Regions from separate parts of the Paenibacillus sp. FSL H7-0737 genome, predicted to be linked through region 2. Evidence: riboswitches for the same ligand, from Rfam matches in the RefSeq annotation. Region 2 holds a riboswitch; the other holds the start of a gene.
The links. Region 2 has a riboswitch for cyclic di-AMP ahead of H70737_RS02645 (hypothetical protein). Riboswitches for the same ligand answer to the same signal wherever they lie in the genome.
Positions count from the first base shown of each region.

Region 1: linked by a shared signal. The riboswitch ahead of H70737_RS00190 (resuscitation-promoting factor) and the one ahead of H70737_RS02645 (hypothetical protein) in region 2 are both predicted to bind cyclic di-AMP.

Region 1 is NZ_CP009279.1:38,992-46,680, reverse strand. Features, by position in the region: gene yabG (sporulation peptidase YabG) at 317-1,219, opposite strand; gene rsmA (16S rRNA (adenine(1518)-N(6)/adenine(1519)-N(6))-dimethyltransferase RsmA) at 1,291-2,175, opposite strand; gene rnmV (ribonuclease M5) at 2,172-2,723, opposite strand; gene H70737_RS00190 (resuscitation-promoting factor) at 2,900-4,063, opposite strand; cyclic di-AMP (ydaO/yuaA leader) riboswitch at 4,345-4,574, opposite strand; gene H70737_RS00185 (TatD family hydrolase) at 4,772-5,542, opposite strand; gene H70737_RS00180 (HD domain-containing protein) at 5,654-6,937, opposite strand; gene H70737_RS00175 (AbrB/MazE/SpoVT family DNA-binding domain-containing protein) at 7,242-7,496, shown strand.
Region 2 is NZ_CP009279.1:582,243-589,931, forward strand. Features, by position in the region: gene H70737_RS02605 (hypothetical protein) at 1-626, shown strand, start outside; gene H70737_RS02610 (GntR family transcriptional regulator) at 687-1,082, shown strand; gene H70737_RS02615 (ATP-binding cassette domain-containing protein) at 1,174-2,031, shown strand; gene H70737_RS02620 (ABC transporter ATP-binding protein) at 2,036-2,938, shown strand; gene H70737_RS02625 (ABC transporter permease) at 2,931-4,220, shown strand; gene H70737_RS02630 (hypothetical protein) at 4,255-4,446, shown strand; gene H70737_RS02635 (hypothetical protein) at 4,544-4,996, opposite strand; gene H70737_RS29625 (hypothetical protein) at 5,036-5,545, opposite strand; gene H70737_RS02645 (hypothetical protein) at 5,562-6,053, opposite strand; cyclic di-AMP (ydaO/yuaA leader) riboswitch at 6,187-6,352, opposite strand; cyclic di-AMP (ydaO/yuaA leader) riboswitch at 6,773-6,962, shown strand; gene H70737_RS02650 (hypothetical protein) at 7,153-7,563, shown strand.

The DNA.
Region 1 (7,689 bases), 540 kb from region 2:
CGGAATTTTTTTGCGGAGAATCAGAGGCGAACTAATAGCCTTGTTATCTGTAATAGGTTTACCACAAAGCAAGAAAAATAACATTGTCGATCTTTAAAGATAACTACCATTTCACACAAGCATAATCGCCTTTGGCGTCGTCCCTACAAGGACGGTTAGCGTTTATGCGGGAAATATAAGGATAATGTATAGCGTGAAACTTATACTTTCTTATATAAAAAAAGGGTTAAGCTCATCGCTCACCCTTTCTTCGCGTTACTCTATTCGGCCACTCCAAATTACATATTAGCTTTGAAAATAGACCAGTACCTGTCGATTAAATTGCGGAAGGTGTCACTTTTAGTGCTGACAGGTTCTGCAGACGCGGCATCCCAATACGGAAGCTGCCACGGGTCTCAATACCGCCGATTCCCTGATTACCACTAATGGTGTTGTTCAAAACCTCACTCAGATTCACCGTATCCCTAATGGGCGTGAACGACGATTTTGCCGCTACATAAACTGGGTCTAGGGCATGGATCAATATCCGTCCAGGAGAACTGGCGAAATTCGCCCCTGCCCCCAGCAGTGCTTCAAAATGTGACTGACAAGCACCTGCAACAATCGTCAACGCATCAAAATTTCGCTCATAATCCCTAGCTACCCTAATAGCAGCTACGAAGTTTTGCGAATTTTTATAGCTGCTCAGACTGTGAAGATCGTAAGTATGCTGTTGCTTCAGCACCCCGTCATGACCGGTAATCACCACAATATCTGGACGCACGCGGGGCAGCAGCCGGTATAAAGTGTCAGCCATTGCGGACTCATGAACATGATGGCCTTCAGCAGGGATCCGCAATTGCTCGTATAAGCTAAGGCTCTTATTCAAATACGCTGGATCGCCATCCAGATGCAGTACTTTTCCCGGCACTTCAAAATAAGCAGCTTCCTTGGGCGATGGAGCCCATGCTCCTTCTGATAGAGCGCTCCCGCTCCTCTGACTTTGCTCCTGTCGGTCTTTCCGCAGCTGTGTCAGTGATTCATTCGCTTTAATCTGTGCCTGCTGTCCTCGTTCCGTAATTCGGGTAGGAGGCACTTGAACCAAGTCATTCAGAGGAGAATCCGCCAACAGACGGAAATCTGTGCCTTTAATGACGGCTCTGTCCTGCACAATATGATCTACACGAAAAGTCAAATCTCCGCCATAAGATTTACGAACGACCAAGTCTCCTAAATTCATTACAACCACCACCTCTACCCCATCGTATGGGCAAAGGCCTCAGTTGGTTCATAACTAGCTATGTTTTTAGCTTATTCAATTCCAGCAGCCAACAGAACACCGCTTAATCGGGCGTATTCTTCTAGACTTAACGTTTCTCCACGACGTGTTGGTTCAATACCAGCTTCTGCGAGTAAAGCCTCCAGACGCTCACGTCCCTCTTCAGGGAAGTAACGAGCCTTGAGATTGTTAGCAATCGTCTTGCGACGCTGTGTGAAAGAAGCTTGGACGACCTCAAAGAAGTGCTTCTCACTCTCAACTTCTACCGGTGGACGCTCTCTTACCTTTAGACGGATTACAGCGGACTCCACATTAGGTTGAGGAATGAACACCGTACGCGGCACAATGCAGACGAGCTCAGGCTCGCTGTAGTACTGCACGGCAATGCTAAGACTCCCGTATTCCTTTCCTCCCGGAGAAGCGGCCATACGCTCCGCAACCTCTTTCTGAATCATTACAACAATGTTATCAAGCGGAAGCTTCTCTTCGAGCAGCTTCATCAGAATCGGAGTAGTTACATAATACGGCAGATTGGCAACTACGCTTACCTTGTTCACGGATGCAAAATCTTCTTTGAACAGCTCCTGCAGATTTACATTCAGAACATCATCATTACGAACCTTAACATGCGGATAAGGGGAAAGTACGTCCCTTAAAATAGGAATCAGCCTACGGTCGATCTCCACAGCGGTCACCGCACCAGCGGTTAGCGCCAAACGCTCCGTCAGGGCACCAATCCCAGGACCGATTTCCAATGCCCCTGATTCGCTATCTAGCCCAGCAGCGTCAACAATCTTGTCCAATATATTTTGATCAATCAAAAAATTCTGTCCTAAGCTCTTCTTGAACTTGAATCCATAACGTTGAATAATTTCTTTCGTCCGTTTTGGAGTCGAAATTTCCTCTCTACCACTCATGAAGTAATGCCCCCCTGATCAATTTGGGCGAGAGCTCCGGCAAATTCCTCCCGCGTAATTCCAAACATCGCCAGCCGCTTGTACAGCTGCTTGCCATTACAATATCCGATTCCAAGCAAATTACCAAGTGCCATACGTCTTTCAGCTGCTCGAGGGTGTACAAGCATTCCAGCGGCCATTAAATCATCAAGTCCAATTAAAGCAGGTGCACCTTCAAAAGAGGTATGTACATTCCGCAGCGCATGACGAATCGCCTCTGGTGAAGCGTTCTCCACACCGATATCTCCCTTGCGGGTTGCGTCCTTCTCAGGAATGAAGGCATGCTTACAGCCCGGCACCTTAGCGGACACAATCTTACGAATTCGTTCACCCGCATGATCCGGGTCAGTAAGGATAATCACTCCTCTACGCTCCATAGCAAGCGCGATCTTCGCAATTACGGTCCGGTCTACAGCCGAGCCCCCTGTTTCGATCGTATCTGCTTCTACAGCGCGTTTAACAGCGACGGTATCACTCTTACCTTCAACGACAATTAATTCCTTAATCATATCTCTTGACTCCTTCCAAAAAAAGCAAAAAAGAAGAGGTTTCGCTCCTCTTCTTTTGGTTAAAGAATGTATAAGTGATGAGCGGTTGCTCTGCGATCAACGAAATGATCATCTGGCGTTCCTTAACGGTTATCATCACTATAGCTTATCAAAGAATAATTTGCAAAAGCTTCAGCCTAGTTTAACTCCGGCTTCACAGGTCCAATCACATAAACGGTACGTGATTTACGACCGAAATTACGCACATGGCTCAGTGAATCGTAATAGACATCTACTTTATTGCCTTTAATGGCACCGCCAGTATCTTCTGCTCGGCGGAATCCAAGCCCCTCGATATATACCCACCAGCCAATAGGAATTACATTCGGGTCTACCGCAATTGTACGACCTTCCGTTACGCGTGTTCCGGAAGCAGTTTTGTTACCAATACCTGGCTCTTCTGATGAATAAGCTGTCATGGAGACGTTCTTAATCATCTTCTTGTACTCAAAGTCTACGCCAGCCTTGCTTGTGACATTATTAGTCTTAGCGCTAACCTTAGCCGTTTTTGAAGTGGTGTTTGATTTGGAAGTTGTTGTAGTCTTAGCTACAGCCGGCTTAGGAAGTGCTTTGGTACCAACGGCAATAATCTTATCTTTCGTTACCGTTTGTACTTCCTTACCAATCATGCGCATAGAGGCCAGTTCTCCGTCTTGGTAGATCTTCTCAATATGCTGAATCATGACGCCTGGTTTGCCTGCCTGTGCCACTCTAACTGTTCCCACAGTAAGGGAGGGGTCTGCTGTCTTGATGACTCTGAAGGGTAAGTTAGTTGTTCGCTGTACGGTCTGTTTGTTGATGCGAACAATCTTAACCTCCATGTTTGCAGAAATGGTGGTGTCTAACGAAGGGAAAATCTTATCATGACCTTCTAGGGTAATGCCCATTTTCTCAATTGCTTTACCAATTGTGTCCTCGGTCGTATATAACGTTTTTGTTGCTCCATCCGCAGTAAGACTAATTTTCTGCGCACGATTGATAACGACACGGTCACCGTCTTTTATTTCATCACTCAGACCTAAAGATAGTTCATCATGCGGCTGCAGCGAAATTTGCTCTTTCTCCAACACATCACCAAGAAGCGCTTCCCGCGTTTCAAGCGTCTGTGTTTGCCCGTCTATTACTAAAAATAATTGTTTGTTACTTTGACCGTGTACGTACAGCAGAATAAGTAGCGCGATAGCGACTGAAATCACGCCTGCAAGTAAAAGTACGCGAGTATTTACTTGCTCCCACCGTAATGCGAAAGACCTGCTGGATGACTGCGAATCATGGGATACTTCTGGTTGGAATACGCCCATTCTCTCCATCCTCCTTACATAGCCCCGTCGTCAATTGTATATCATGAGGACTGAATTCCTTTGACGAAACTATTTGAGATTGTCACAGGACACGCACGTAATAACTTAGCGTCTCCTGCTCATGGATCGCCTGCTCGGCACAGCTACTCCCACCCCTGTTATATAACAGTATGTGGGCAACATTCTATTTATTCAAAAATAAAAAAGCCTAAAAAGAGTTCAACTGAGGACTCTTTCGTGGCTTCTCCAATATCAGAATAGAGAATGCTTGTGCACGAGGTTGCCTCTCTTACTTGCGCTTACGGGGTTAGCTGTCGGGTTCGGACGAAAGAGAGACGCCCTATTTCAGGTCACCCGCTCATGGCGGTTGCCCTTAAATTCACCCCAAAGACCACGTGAAGAAATCAAATACTGTCCTACGGCACGTCTAAACCGTATTTAAAATACAGGCATGCGGTAGGTCAATATTGGTTCCCCCGTTCTCCATACGGAGACTCAGCGAGACGATCCATGAATCAATGGCTGTCACTATAACACAGCTCACATCACTGAAAAGATGATATCCTGTTTTGATGCATGTTGTAAAGGACGATTCAACCACGTTTACGCAAAAATATGGTTAAAATATTGTAATATTCAGCCGTTTTTATATTAAAAAAGTTTAATATATCGGCCATTCTCTATTTTTCACCTGTTTTGCTCCCGTTTTCACTCAATCCCAAATCGTTCCAGTGCGTTCGCATACGTTATTTTAGCCAATTCTTCCCATGTTAACCCTTTAATTTCAGCTGCTGCCTCTGCTACAAGCTTCACATGAGCGCTCTCATTTCGCTTCCCGCGGAAGGGGTGTGGAGTCAAATATGGAGCATCGGTTTCGATCAATAATCGGTCTAGTGGTGTCTGCGCAAGCACTTCTTTTGGCACTCTTGCATTTTTGAACGTAATGGGTCCTCCAAAGGATAAATGAAAACCAAGATTCAAGCACATTTTAGCTGTTTCCCAGCTTCCTGAGAACGAGTGCATCACGCCTCCAACCTCATTTGCTTTTTCCTCCCGTAAAATCCGTACAACATCCTCATGTGCATCACGATCATGAATACAAATCGGCATATTTAATTCACGGGCTAGTCCAATTTGCTTGCGAAAAACTTCATGTTGCACATCCTTGGGAGAAGTATCCCAGTAATAATCCAGTCCGATTTCACCAATAGCCACTACTTTTTTATGACTGCATAGAGAAGCGATCCAATCGAGATCTCCTTCTTTCATATCAATCGCATCCTGAGGATGCCAACCCACTGCCGCATAAATATAATCATAAGATTCCGCCAGCTTCATCGTTGAGGGAATCGTCTCCCGATTAAATCCGATATTAATCATCTTGCTAACTCCTGCTTCTACAGCACGAGCGATAACTTCTTCGCGATCCTCGTCGAATTGAGGTGCATCCAGATGCGTATGTGTGTCAAACAGAAACATTTTAACCCTCACTCCTTGTTCTTTTTTAGATATATAACAATATAAGTTTCACGCTATCCGTGATATCTTATTTTTCTACTCTTCTTGTCAAAAATCCCATATTTTCTTGTATTATTTTGCAAAAATCTCTGCAATAGAAGCAGGCAATCGCGTAAGCGCATTTCTTAACTTATCCTGAGGAAAATAAAGATGATATCTTCCACGGTGAATGCCGCTAATAGAACGCACAATATCCGACACCTCTGAAATTTCCCGCAGATGATCATGCCGATCAAGCAGCAGAATTTGTTTATTGTCAAAAGCTTCTCCCGGACGGAACACATCATAGGGCAGATCTGTCGGAAAATCAATCTCCAAATCATATTCTGGGTGAAGTCCCGCTGCCGCAAAACTGCTGCGAATTTCAGTAATCATATCTGTATCGAGATTCTCCACCTCAACATATTTATAAAGTTTACGATGAATAAAACGGGTACACAAGTCGCTTAGTAGCTCATCTTTCTCAAGCGTCCACTGCATAAAAGCCGTCTGTACCAGTGCTTCATCCAGCATTAAATACTGCTTCACTGTCACCTCACCACGGAACAAATCCTCCAGTGGATTAATCATGAAACTAAAATTGTACCCCTCTTGGAAAAGCTCCTTGGCTCTACGAAAAATTTGTCGCAAAATAATCTCTGAGCTGCGTGTCACCGGATGAAAATAGACTTGCCAGTACATTTGATAACGCGACATTAAATAATCTTCAATGGCATGCATTCCCGATTCTTTTACAACAATTCGACCATTATAAGGACGCAGCATTCTTAAAATCCGATCAATGTCGATCGTTCCATAGTTTACACCTGTATAGTACGCATCACGCAGCAAATAATCCATGCGATCAGCATCTAGCGGACTCGAAACCAGATTTACAACAATTTCATGCTCATAAGTTTTAGCGATTACAGAGGCTACTTTACGAGGAAAATCCTCCTCCACATCACGCAAGATCTCAGTAATCTCTGTGTCCTCCAGAATAATTCGACAAGTCCAATCCTCATGATTCATTTCAAAAGCTTCTTCTATAGAATGGGAAAATGGACCGTGTCCCAGATCATGCAGCAAGGCCGCACACAAGGTGAGCAGACTTTCTTCAGGAATCCAATCCTTATACCCGCTTCGTTCAAATTGCGAAATAATTCTACGTGTAATTTCGTACACCCCTAGGGAATGAGAAAACCGACTATGCTCTGCGCCATGAAAAGTAAGATACGAGGTACCCAGCTGGCGAATACGACGTAAACGCTGAAATTCCTTTGTATTTATTAGTCGCCAAATAATAGTATCCTGCACATGGATATAATTGTGAACCGGATCTTTGAAAACCTTTTCTTCTGTGAGCGGCTGCTTCATGAGATCAACTCCTTTATTAAATTTAGTATGATTTTAACCAATATAAGTATATAATAAGTAATTATGTCGTACTTTGTCGAATAGTGACGTTTTTAGTCTTGGTAAATCGACAAAGTTTATTTTTTCACTTTTTTTAGAATTCGTGATTGTTATAGGGAATTCAAAGTTTTCGTGAAAAAGCACTTATTCAACAGATGAAAAAAGGTTGACTGTTTTGGGAATCGTTGGTATTATAAATATCATAAAACAGTGAACAATGTCGAATAATGACGTTTTTGGAACATTGAGAGGAGTAACGATTGTTATGATGAAATCAACAGGAATTGTAAGAAAAGTAGACGAACTTGGACGGGTAGTTATTCCCATTGAATTGCGCCGTACTCTTGGCATTGGTGAAAAAGACGCACTTGAAATTTACGTTGATGGTGAGCGCATTATGCTTAAGAAATATGAGCCTGCCTGCATTTTCTGCGGCAACGCTGAGAACGTAACTTACTTCAAAGGAAAAATAGTTTGTCATGAATGCATTTCTACTATCCCTACCCCTGTGACAAACTAAAATAAATAGTATATAATAGAACTAATCAAATTGTTAATTCTAACCTTTTCATATCTCCTTGACCTCCCGTGACCGCGGGAGGTATTTTTTTTCTGCAATCACCTGTGTTTCCTGCCCAAAAGGTGTTTACAAGTATTAACTCCCCTCATGACACCTAATAATGATGGGGAATGCGGTGAGAGCATGAAGCAAA
Region 2 (7,689 bases):
ATCTTGGTGGAATGACTAGCCTGGTAGCAAATGACGTACTAGGTGAGCAGGATCGGACGATGATAACGGATTTCTTATTTCTTTCCTTTATACCCTTATTGGGATTAACATTCTCTCGCCGTTCCATGAAATATTGGAGTGAAGACTCTTACACAAAAATGTTGGTTTACTTAAGAACCTTACCAATTCCAGCTGCAGTAATATTATCGCGGAGAAAACTTCAGGGAGTTTGCTCCTTTATTCTAAATGGTACGTTATTCTTCGGTATTGTTTACTTGTTAGGGGAAAATTTCCGGACAGAGCTGGCGGTTCCCTCGTATATAGCTTTTGCCATTACATGGCTCGGCTTCGGATTCATGGTCTCAGGTCTATATATTTTTATTGAGTATCTTTTTAGCGGCAAAGCTTATCTATGGCTAACATTGCTTATCGTAGTGTTATCGTGGGGAATATCATTCCTAGTTACACTTGGGGGAGGTAATTTGTTTTTATACAGTATCTCCTATTCCAAGGAGTGGGGGCTGTTATCTCCGATCATGTGGGGATCACTTCTGCTGGGGACAATATCTGTGCAGTTATTCTCTAAATGGACTATACATCGACTGAAGAGTCGCAATCTCGTATAAAAAATCGGAATGGCAAGGACTGCGCTCTAGCACGCTAGAGTGGAAGGCGAGGTGTAAATAATGTGGATACCGGTACAAATCAACGAAAATAGTGCAGAGCCCCTCTATCATCAGATAGAGACTCAGCTTAGATCATTAATCATTAGCGGAGTCATTACAGAAGGTACGCTACTGCCCTCGATTCGTGAGTTTGCAGGAGATCTGAAATGCAGTGTAATTACAGTGCGGCGCGTATATCAGGATCTGGAGAACGAAGGTTTGCTGCGAACGAGACAAGGAACAGGTACCTTTGTATCCCACATAGGCGACGGAGCAATGGAAGAATACAAACGAGACACGGTAGGCAAAGCACTTGAAAGTGCTGTGGATATCGGCCGATCGGTACATTGCAGCAAGGATGAACTTGAGCAGATTTTTATGGAGATTGTAGAACGCAAGTATAGAGCAAAGGAATGAAAGGGGGGCGCATATTCATATGGTACAGATGGCTATAGAATTGCGGAATGTACTTAAACAGCGGCGAAACAAGACGATAGGACCGCTGACCATGAATCTGCCAAGAGGATATATTACAGCCCTGGTAGGTCAGAATGGATCTGGCAAAAGCACGCTACTGAATCTACTGATGCAGCTGACCAATCCAGAGGAAGGCGAGATATATTGGTTTGAGAACAGGTATGATAGCGGGTTGCCTCTGGAGCTGCGGCAGACCATTGCCTATGTTCCTGAGACGTCGATTACTGAGGAGAACCACTGGAATGCAGAAGAGGCCGCTCAATTTCGACAGCATTGGTATCCGAACTGGGATGAGTCGTATTTTCAGGATCTAATGGATCGCTTTGAGGTTCCATATCATATGAGGCTTTCTAAGATGTCTAAGGGTGAGCGTCGGAAATTCGAAATTGCCGCAGCACTTGCGTCACGCCCAAGTCTGCTGCTACTGGATGAACCTTCATCAGGTCTTGATCCCTTTGCCTGGAAGATTATGATCGAGACGCTGCTTAAATATATGGATGAGAACAACGCTACGATCATCATCTCTACACACATTGTGGAAGAGGTGCGGCGGTTGGCAGATTATATCATGCTTATGCATAGAGGTGAACTGCTGGGTATGGCCGAGAAAGACAGTTTATTCGGTACTTGGACCGAGGTATGGGTACAGGTTGCAGGTGAAGAGGAGCTTGCTGAGTTATCAGCGGAATTACCGGGAGGTATAAACTTTACCATGGATACACCGGGTGTAGCTTCTTTTATCATAGAACAATTTTCTAAGAACGAGAAACGCATTCAGGACTTGGGCGTAAAGGTTATCAAGAGTCGCAGTTTAGAATTGGACGAAATATTGGGTTTATGGACACAGGGACACCGTCCTATCCTGATTGATCACAAGAGAGGGGACTAGAGAAATGGAAGCCTTAAAGCTGGAAAGTGTAATGAAGCAATATGGAGAAAAAACCGCTGTAAACGGAATTAACCTAACGGTAGGCAAGGGGGAAATTTACGGATTACTGGGGGCAAATGGTGCAGGGAAAACAACCACAATGCGCATGGTGCTTGGCCTAATTTACCCTGATGGCGGGAATATTTTGTATAATGGAAAGTCGTATAACAGCGAACTTCAGCAAATCATGGGCTATCTGCCCGAAGAAAGAGGATTATATCCAAAGGTAAAGGTAAGCGATCAAATCGTCTACTTGGCACGTCTGCGCGGGATGTCGGCTAGTGATGCAGATAAGAGCCTTCGCTACTGGCTCGATCGGTTTGAGGTTCCGGATTACTACAATAAGAAGATTGAAGAGCTCTCCAAAGGGAATCAGCAGAAAATGGGCTTTATCGCCGCAGTCGTTCATAAGCCGCAAATTCTCATCCTTGATGAAGCCTTCAGTGGCTTGGACCCTGTTAACGTGGAACTACTGAAAGATACGGTAAAAGAATTGCGTGATCAAGGAACGAGTATCTTATTCTCTACTCACCGGATGGAGCATGTTGAAGAGCTTTGCCGTAATATTACGATTTTGGATCGTTCCAATACTGTCGTGCAGGGCGATATTCGTACGATTAAGAGTGGATATCCTCGTGAACAAGTATTGTTGCGTACGGATAACGAAGTGACCGGTCTAGAATCAATTGCAGGTGTAACAGCAGTACAGCGACAGGAGCGAGGTTATCTGTTGTCAATCAGTGAGATCGGCGCAGCACAACGTATCCTACAGCAGGCGATGGCGCAGGGTGAAGTGGAGCATTTTGAAATTAAGGAACCAACGTTAAATCAAATCTTTATCAGAGCGGTGGGTGAATCTCATGAATAAGATGGGGACAATTATTGGCTTTACCTTTAAAAATAAAGTAAGAACGAAATCATTCATGATTACTACGTTAATTCTAGTGTTGCTGCTCAGCATTGGGATGAATCTTCCGTACATCATCGATCAGTTTAAGGGAGATTCTACAACAAACGCAGAGACTCAAATTGCTGTGATCGCGGAAGATGGAAATCAGGCTGCAGAGTTGTTGAAGGCTTATACTTCACCTGAAGGAATGCCGCAGGCAAAAGTTGTGCAATATACTTCTGCCGACGATGCGGAGCTAAAGAAAGCTTTAGATGAAGGGACTGTAGAAGGGTATGTTACTTTTGCAGAACCGACTGGTGAAGGACTTCCACCCGTTACTTATCATAGTGAGAATGGTGAATTGAAGGGCGATGTACAAATCTATCTCCAAAATGCCCTTCAGCAGGTAAACACCCAGTTCGTCGTTGGCGACAAGCTGACGCAGGAGCAGATTGCTGCTATGTCAACACCGGTACAGATAGCTACTCAGCAGCTCAACCCTGATGGGACTGCGGGAGATAAGGATGCGTCGCAGGAATCCGCTCCACCTATTAATTACGTCATTGTATACGCCATGCTTATGCTGTTCTTCATGTCTATCATGATGACCGGTAATATGATCGCAGCTGAGATTACTTCAGAGAAGAGCTCACGGATCATGGAGATTCTGATTACAAGTGCCTCACCTTTAGCGCAAATGTTCGGTAAAGTTATCGGTGTCTTCTTAGTAGGGTTATTACAAATTGGCGTCATTATTGCAGCGGTAGTTGTCAATCTCAAGCTTCCGCATAATGCAACGATCTTGAAAGATTTAGACCTGGATTTAGGTCAGCTTAATATTAACTTGTTGCTTTATGGGATTGTTCTTTATGTACTAGGTTATTTCCTCTATGCCTTGATGTATGCAGCTGTAGGTTCGATTGTCAGCCGTACAGAGGATCTTGGCCAAGCGGTTATGCCGATTATGATGTTAGGCTTCGTAGCATTCTATGTTCCACTATTCAGTATCTCTAATGCGGATACTCTGCTGGTTAAGGTAGCGAGTTATGTACCGTTCACCTCTCCATTGACCATGCTGCTCCGGATTGGTGTTGGTGAAGTAGCGATCTGGCAAGTTATTGTATCATTAGCCATCCTGCTTGTTACCACATTCATCTTTGGATGGTTGGCTGCCAAGATCTATCGCACAGGCGTATTGATGTACGGCAAACGTCCAAGTATTAAAGAGATCAGAAAAGCGATGAAGGCTTACAAGATCTAAGTGGCTTCTTATAAACTTTTAAGGAGTGGTAATCATGACTAAAAGTGAACAATACAATATGATGCTTTTAATGAGTTCGGTATCTCTGGCTACGGTTAGTAGAATGCTCTCGACCAATGGGTCCACTTTAATGGATTTCACTCAGGGTGTATTGACTGGGATTGCCATGGTGGGGATGATTGCGGGATTGTGGATGTACGGAAAGGCTCGTAAGAGTAAAGCGTAATAGTAGGGAAATAGGGAAAGGAAGCCGCGGCAGATGCCGTGGCTTTTTTATTTTTGTGTATGTATCGTAAAAGTTATTTGGAAGATAGTTGAGGGAGTTAGACAACGGATAGATTACCACTAGGCAGCAAATCCTCTTGAGCAGTCAGTTGCTCCCGCACACGCCTAAGCTGTGCTTTTAGGACAGGAACACTCTTTTGCAGAATGATGCTTATTTGAGGTAAAGATAGCTTTAGGCCATACCACATCGTTTTTATAAGCTGTTCCTCCCAAGGCAATGTCTTGGCAGACAGAAGAGACCGGCGTGCGTAATAATCGGCGCATTGTCGGATACAAGAGCGGTAAGCCTCGATAGAGAATAGCTGGCTGTCGAAGCTTTTTTGACGGAATATTTTATGAAGCTCTTTAAAAGTACGGATAGTAACCTTCTCGGCTTCTACTGATTGTTGTAACAACATGGAACTGAGCGTATAGATATCATTCGTACACTTTTGAACACACTCTGCAAATATAGTTCTACGGGGTGATTCGGAAGGTAAGGGGTCAGGCATGATAAACACGATCCTTTCAGAATGGGTTATGGGATGAACTTATAATAAAGAAAAGTAAGAAATGGATTTGTTGATAAGCTCGGCGGTATCAGGTTCTGGATAACTATGTTTTTGAAGCGCTACACTGGATGGTTTATAATATAGCCGCCCTCCTTTGGAATCTCTCCCACCAGCGACAGCTCTGTACAGACGACCTTGCTCAATGTGCCCTGCCAAGGATTTACCCTGCAGCTTGGCTTTTAAATCCTGTAAAGCACCTTGCACTAGCTCAAACTGAGTCTGATCCCACTCTGAACCATGGGTACGTACTTTATCTATCGCTTCCTCTAGCCGGCAATGGTATATCATTCTGAGAAAAGAACTCCATTTAATAAGGTCGAAGGTTTTGGTATTGGCAGAGATAAGACATGCCCCCCAGCTACTACCTCCTTTACAGGTAAGTTTCAGGATGCCATAACGGCTGTCTTGATCAGCCTCCATTCCATAGTGAATAGGCTCTGGTGAATCAAAGACGAATACTTCTATGCGAGATAGTCTTCGCTGGTCCATGACAGGTTTCTCCTCCTTAGGTTTCCAAAAGCTTAAGATTTACATGGTGAATGACGTTAGCCTTCTCTATACAGGCGAGCATTTCAGCTTCATTCTCACAGACTGCGGCATGCTCCAGCCATAGTCGGAATTTCTGTTTGCGTATAACGGATAAATGTAAGGGAAAGGTGTTGCGGGATCTCATTACGTACCAACCGACTGCAACTTCTTTCCACGGTTCCTTAAAAGCGGTGAGCCACGGAAAACGTTGGTGTGCTGACCAATCCTGCAGCTGTTGCTTTTCTCGGATATTTTTATATATTTCGTATATAATTGTTCGGTCCATACAGTATTCACAGGTAGATGGGCTGCTGAAATGGCGAAGTGATTCAATCTGCTTCTGACCAAAAGCATAGCCGACAATAGTTCTGTGATGATCCTCTTCGAACCACAACGCTCCAAAGCAAACATAATTTAGACTTATCGGCTCAAGTAGCCCTTGCTGAGTTCCCCAATAATAGTGTTTCATTCCTTTCACCCCGTCCAGCATGCTATCACCCTATAGATTCAGGTAACGCAAAAACCGCAGCAAGAGGAGGACCTCTGCTGCGGTTTTGGAATACAGGTATACACACACCTGTGCCAAAGCGTGGCGGATCAAGGGTCTCTCTCTTTACGCTTACGAGGTTAGCTGTCGGATTCGGACGGTGAGAGTCGCCCTACCTATGTGAGACTTGAACAGTCTCCTTCGGATTCACCCCAAGTAGGCCATGTGGCCTGATGGTTCCCCCGTTCCCTGCAAATGCAGGAACTCAGCGTTGAATGTATTTCGTGAAATAGATTCAACCCGAATCATACTCTTTTCAAGGTGTTTCTGTAAAAACAGAAAGTGTTCTTTTGAGCGCAATTTAAACCAAATCCTGCCTACTACGACGAAAAAGGGAACCAAATAGGTATTTATTGCGAGTTATCGGGCTTCTTCCTCGCTTAATCTCGCTTTCTTGTTTCCTTTCTTATATAGGCGATTTTTGGTGATTTCACTAATCGTGGTGAATAAAATCACATGGTATGACCGTTTTTCGCTAATGGATTGAAACTCGAGTAAACAAGAGATATAGAGAGATTGGATATCAAGTAAGCGCTATCCAATGCGAAAATAGTTTTTAATTTGCATTATTTTGGCATCAATCAGGTTTTACAATACTTCCTGCATAAGGGTATGATTACTCCTGTTTCAACAACAATCGAATATTTGATCCGCTTAATTTCCGATAAGGAAAGCGGGGGAACCAACAATCGGCAGACGATGTGAGAGTCGGAAGCCGGTTATGGGGTGAATCCTGTAGAAGATGCCAGTGAGCTCGCATCTATACAGGTAGGGCGACTCTCACCGCCCGAATCCGACAGCTAACCTCGTAAGCGTATGGAGAGAGGATGAGTGCAATGTGACCGCTAGCGAGCCACAGAGGAGAATCCTTTGTGGCTTTTTGCTGTGCTTTTTTAAGCAAAGCATTTATGGAAAACCTCACGAAGAGGTCGTTATATTCATCATTAGCGGTAGCTTTTCTTTCAAGATCAGGGTGATCAAGCTCTGATCTTACAAGCAAAGCATTTGAGGAGAATAAGAGATGACAGATCAGAATGAATATGTACTGGTATGTGCGCCAACGAAGGCAGGCGAACATTTTATTAAGCTTCTAAAATTCAGAGGCATTAAGATGGCCGGATTGACCAACAACTTGCCTGAGAAGGCCCTACTCGAAGAGATGGGGATTGAACAAGTCGTTCTAGTTGATACCCGCCATCAGAATACTTGGTTTCGCCCGCCGTTTCCGGTAGGCCGGGTATATCTGTTCGAGAGCAGCTTTACGTTATGCTGCCGTTACATTCAGATGTGCCGTACCTGGACGACACAGCCGATTTTTGTAATTACAAGCTCAATAAATCCTAGATTGGTCTATAAAAGACTTGGCGCGAGTTATGTAATCTATTCCCACAGCGGTGATGCTGATTTTCTGGTAGATAGATCACCTCATTAAGGATAAAAGAAGGAGTGCGGAAGATATGATGGATCTGTATATGGTGGCTTCGTTAGCTGTAATTTACGGGTTATTTTATGGATTTATGCGCTGGTGTGCAGGTGTAGTTGAGGATACGGGGAGGGA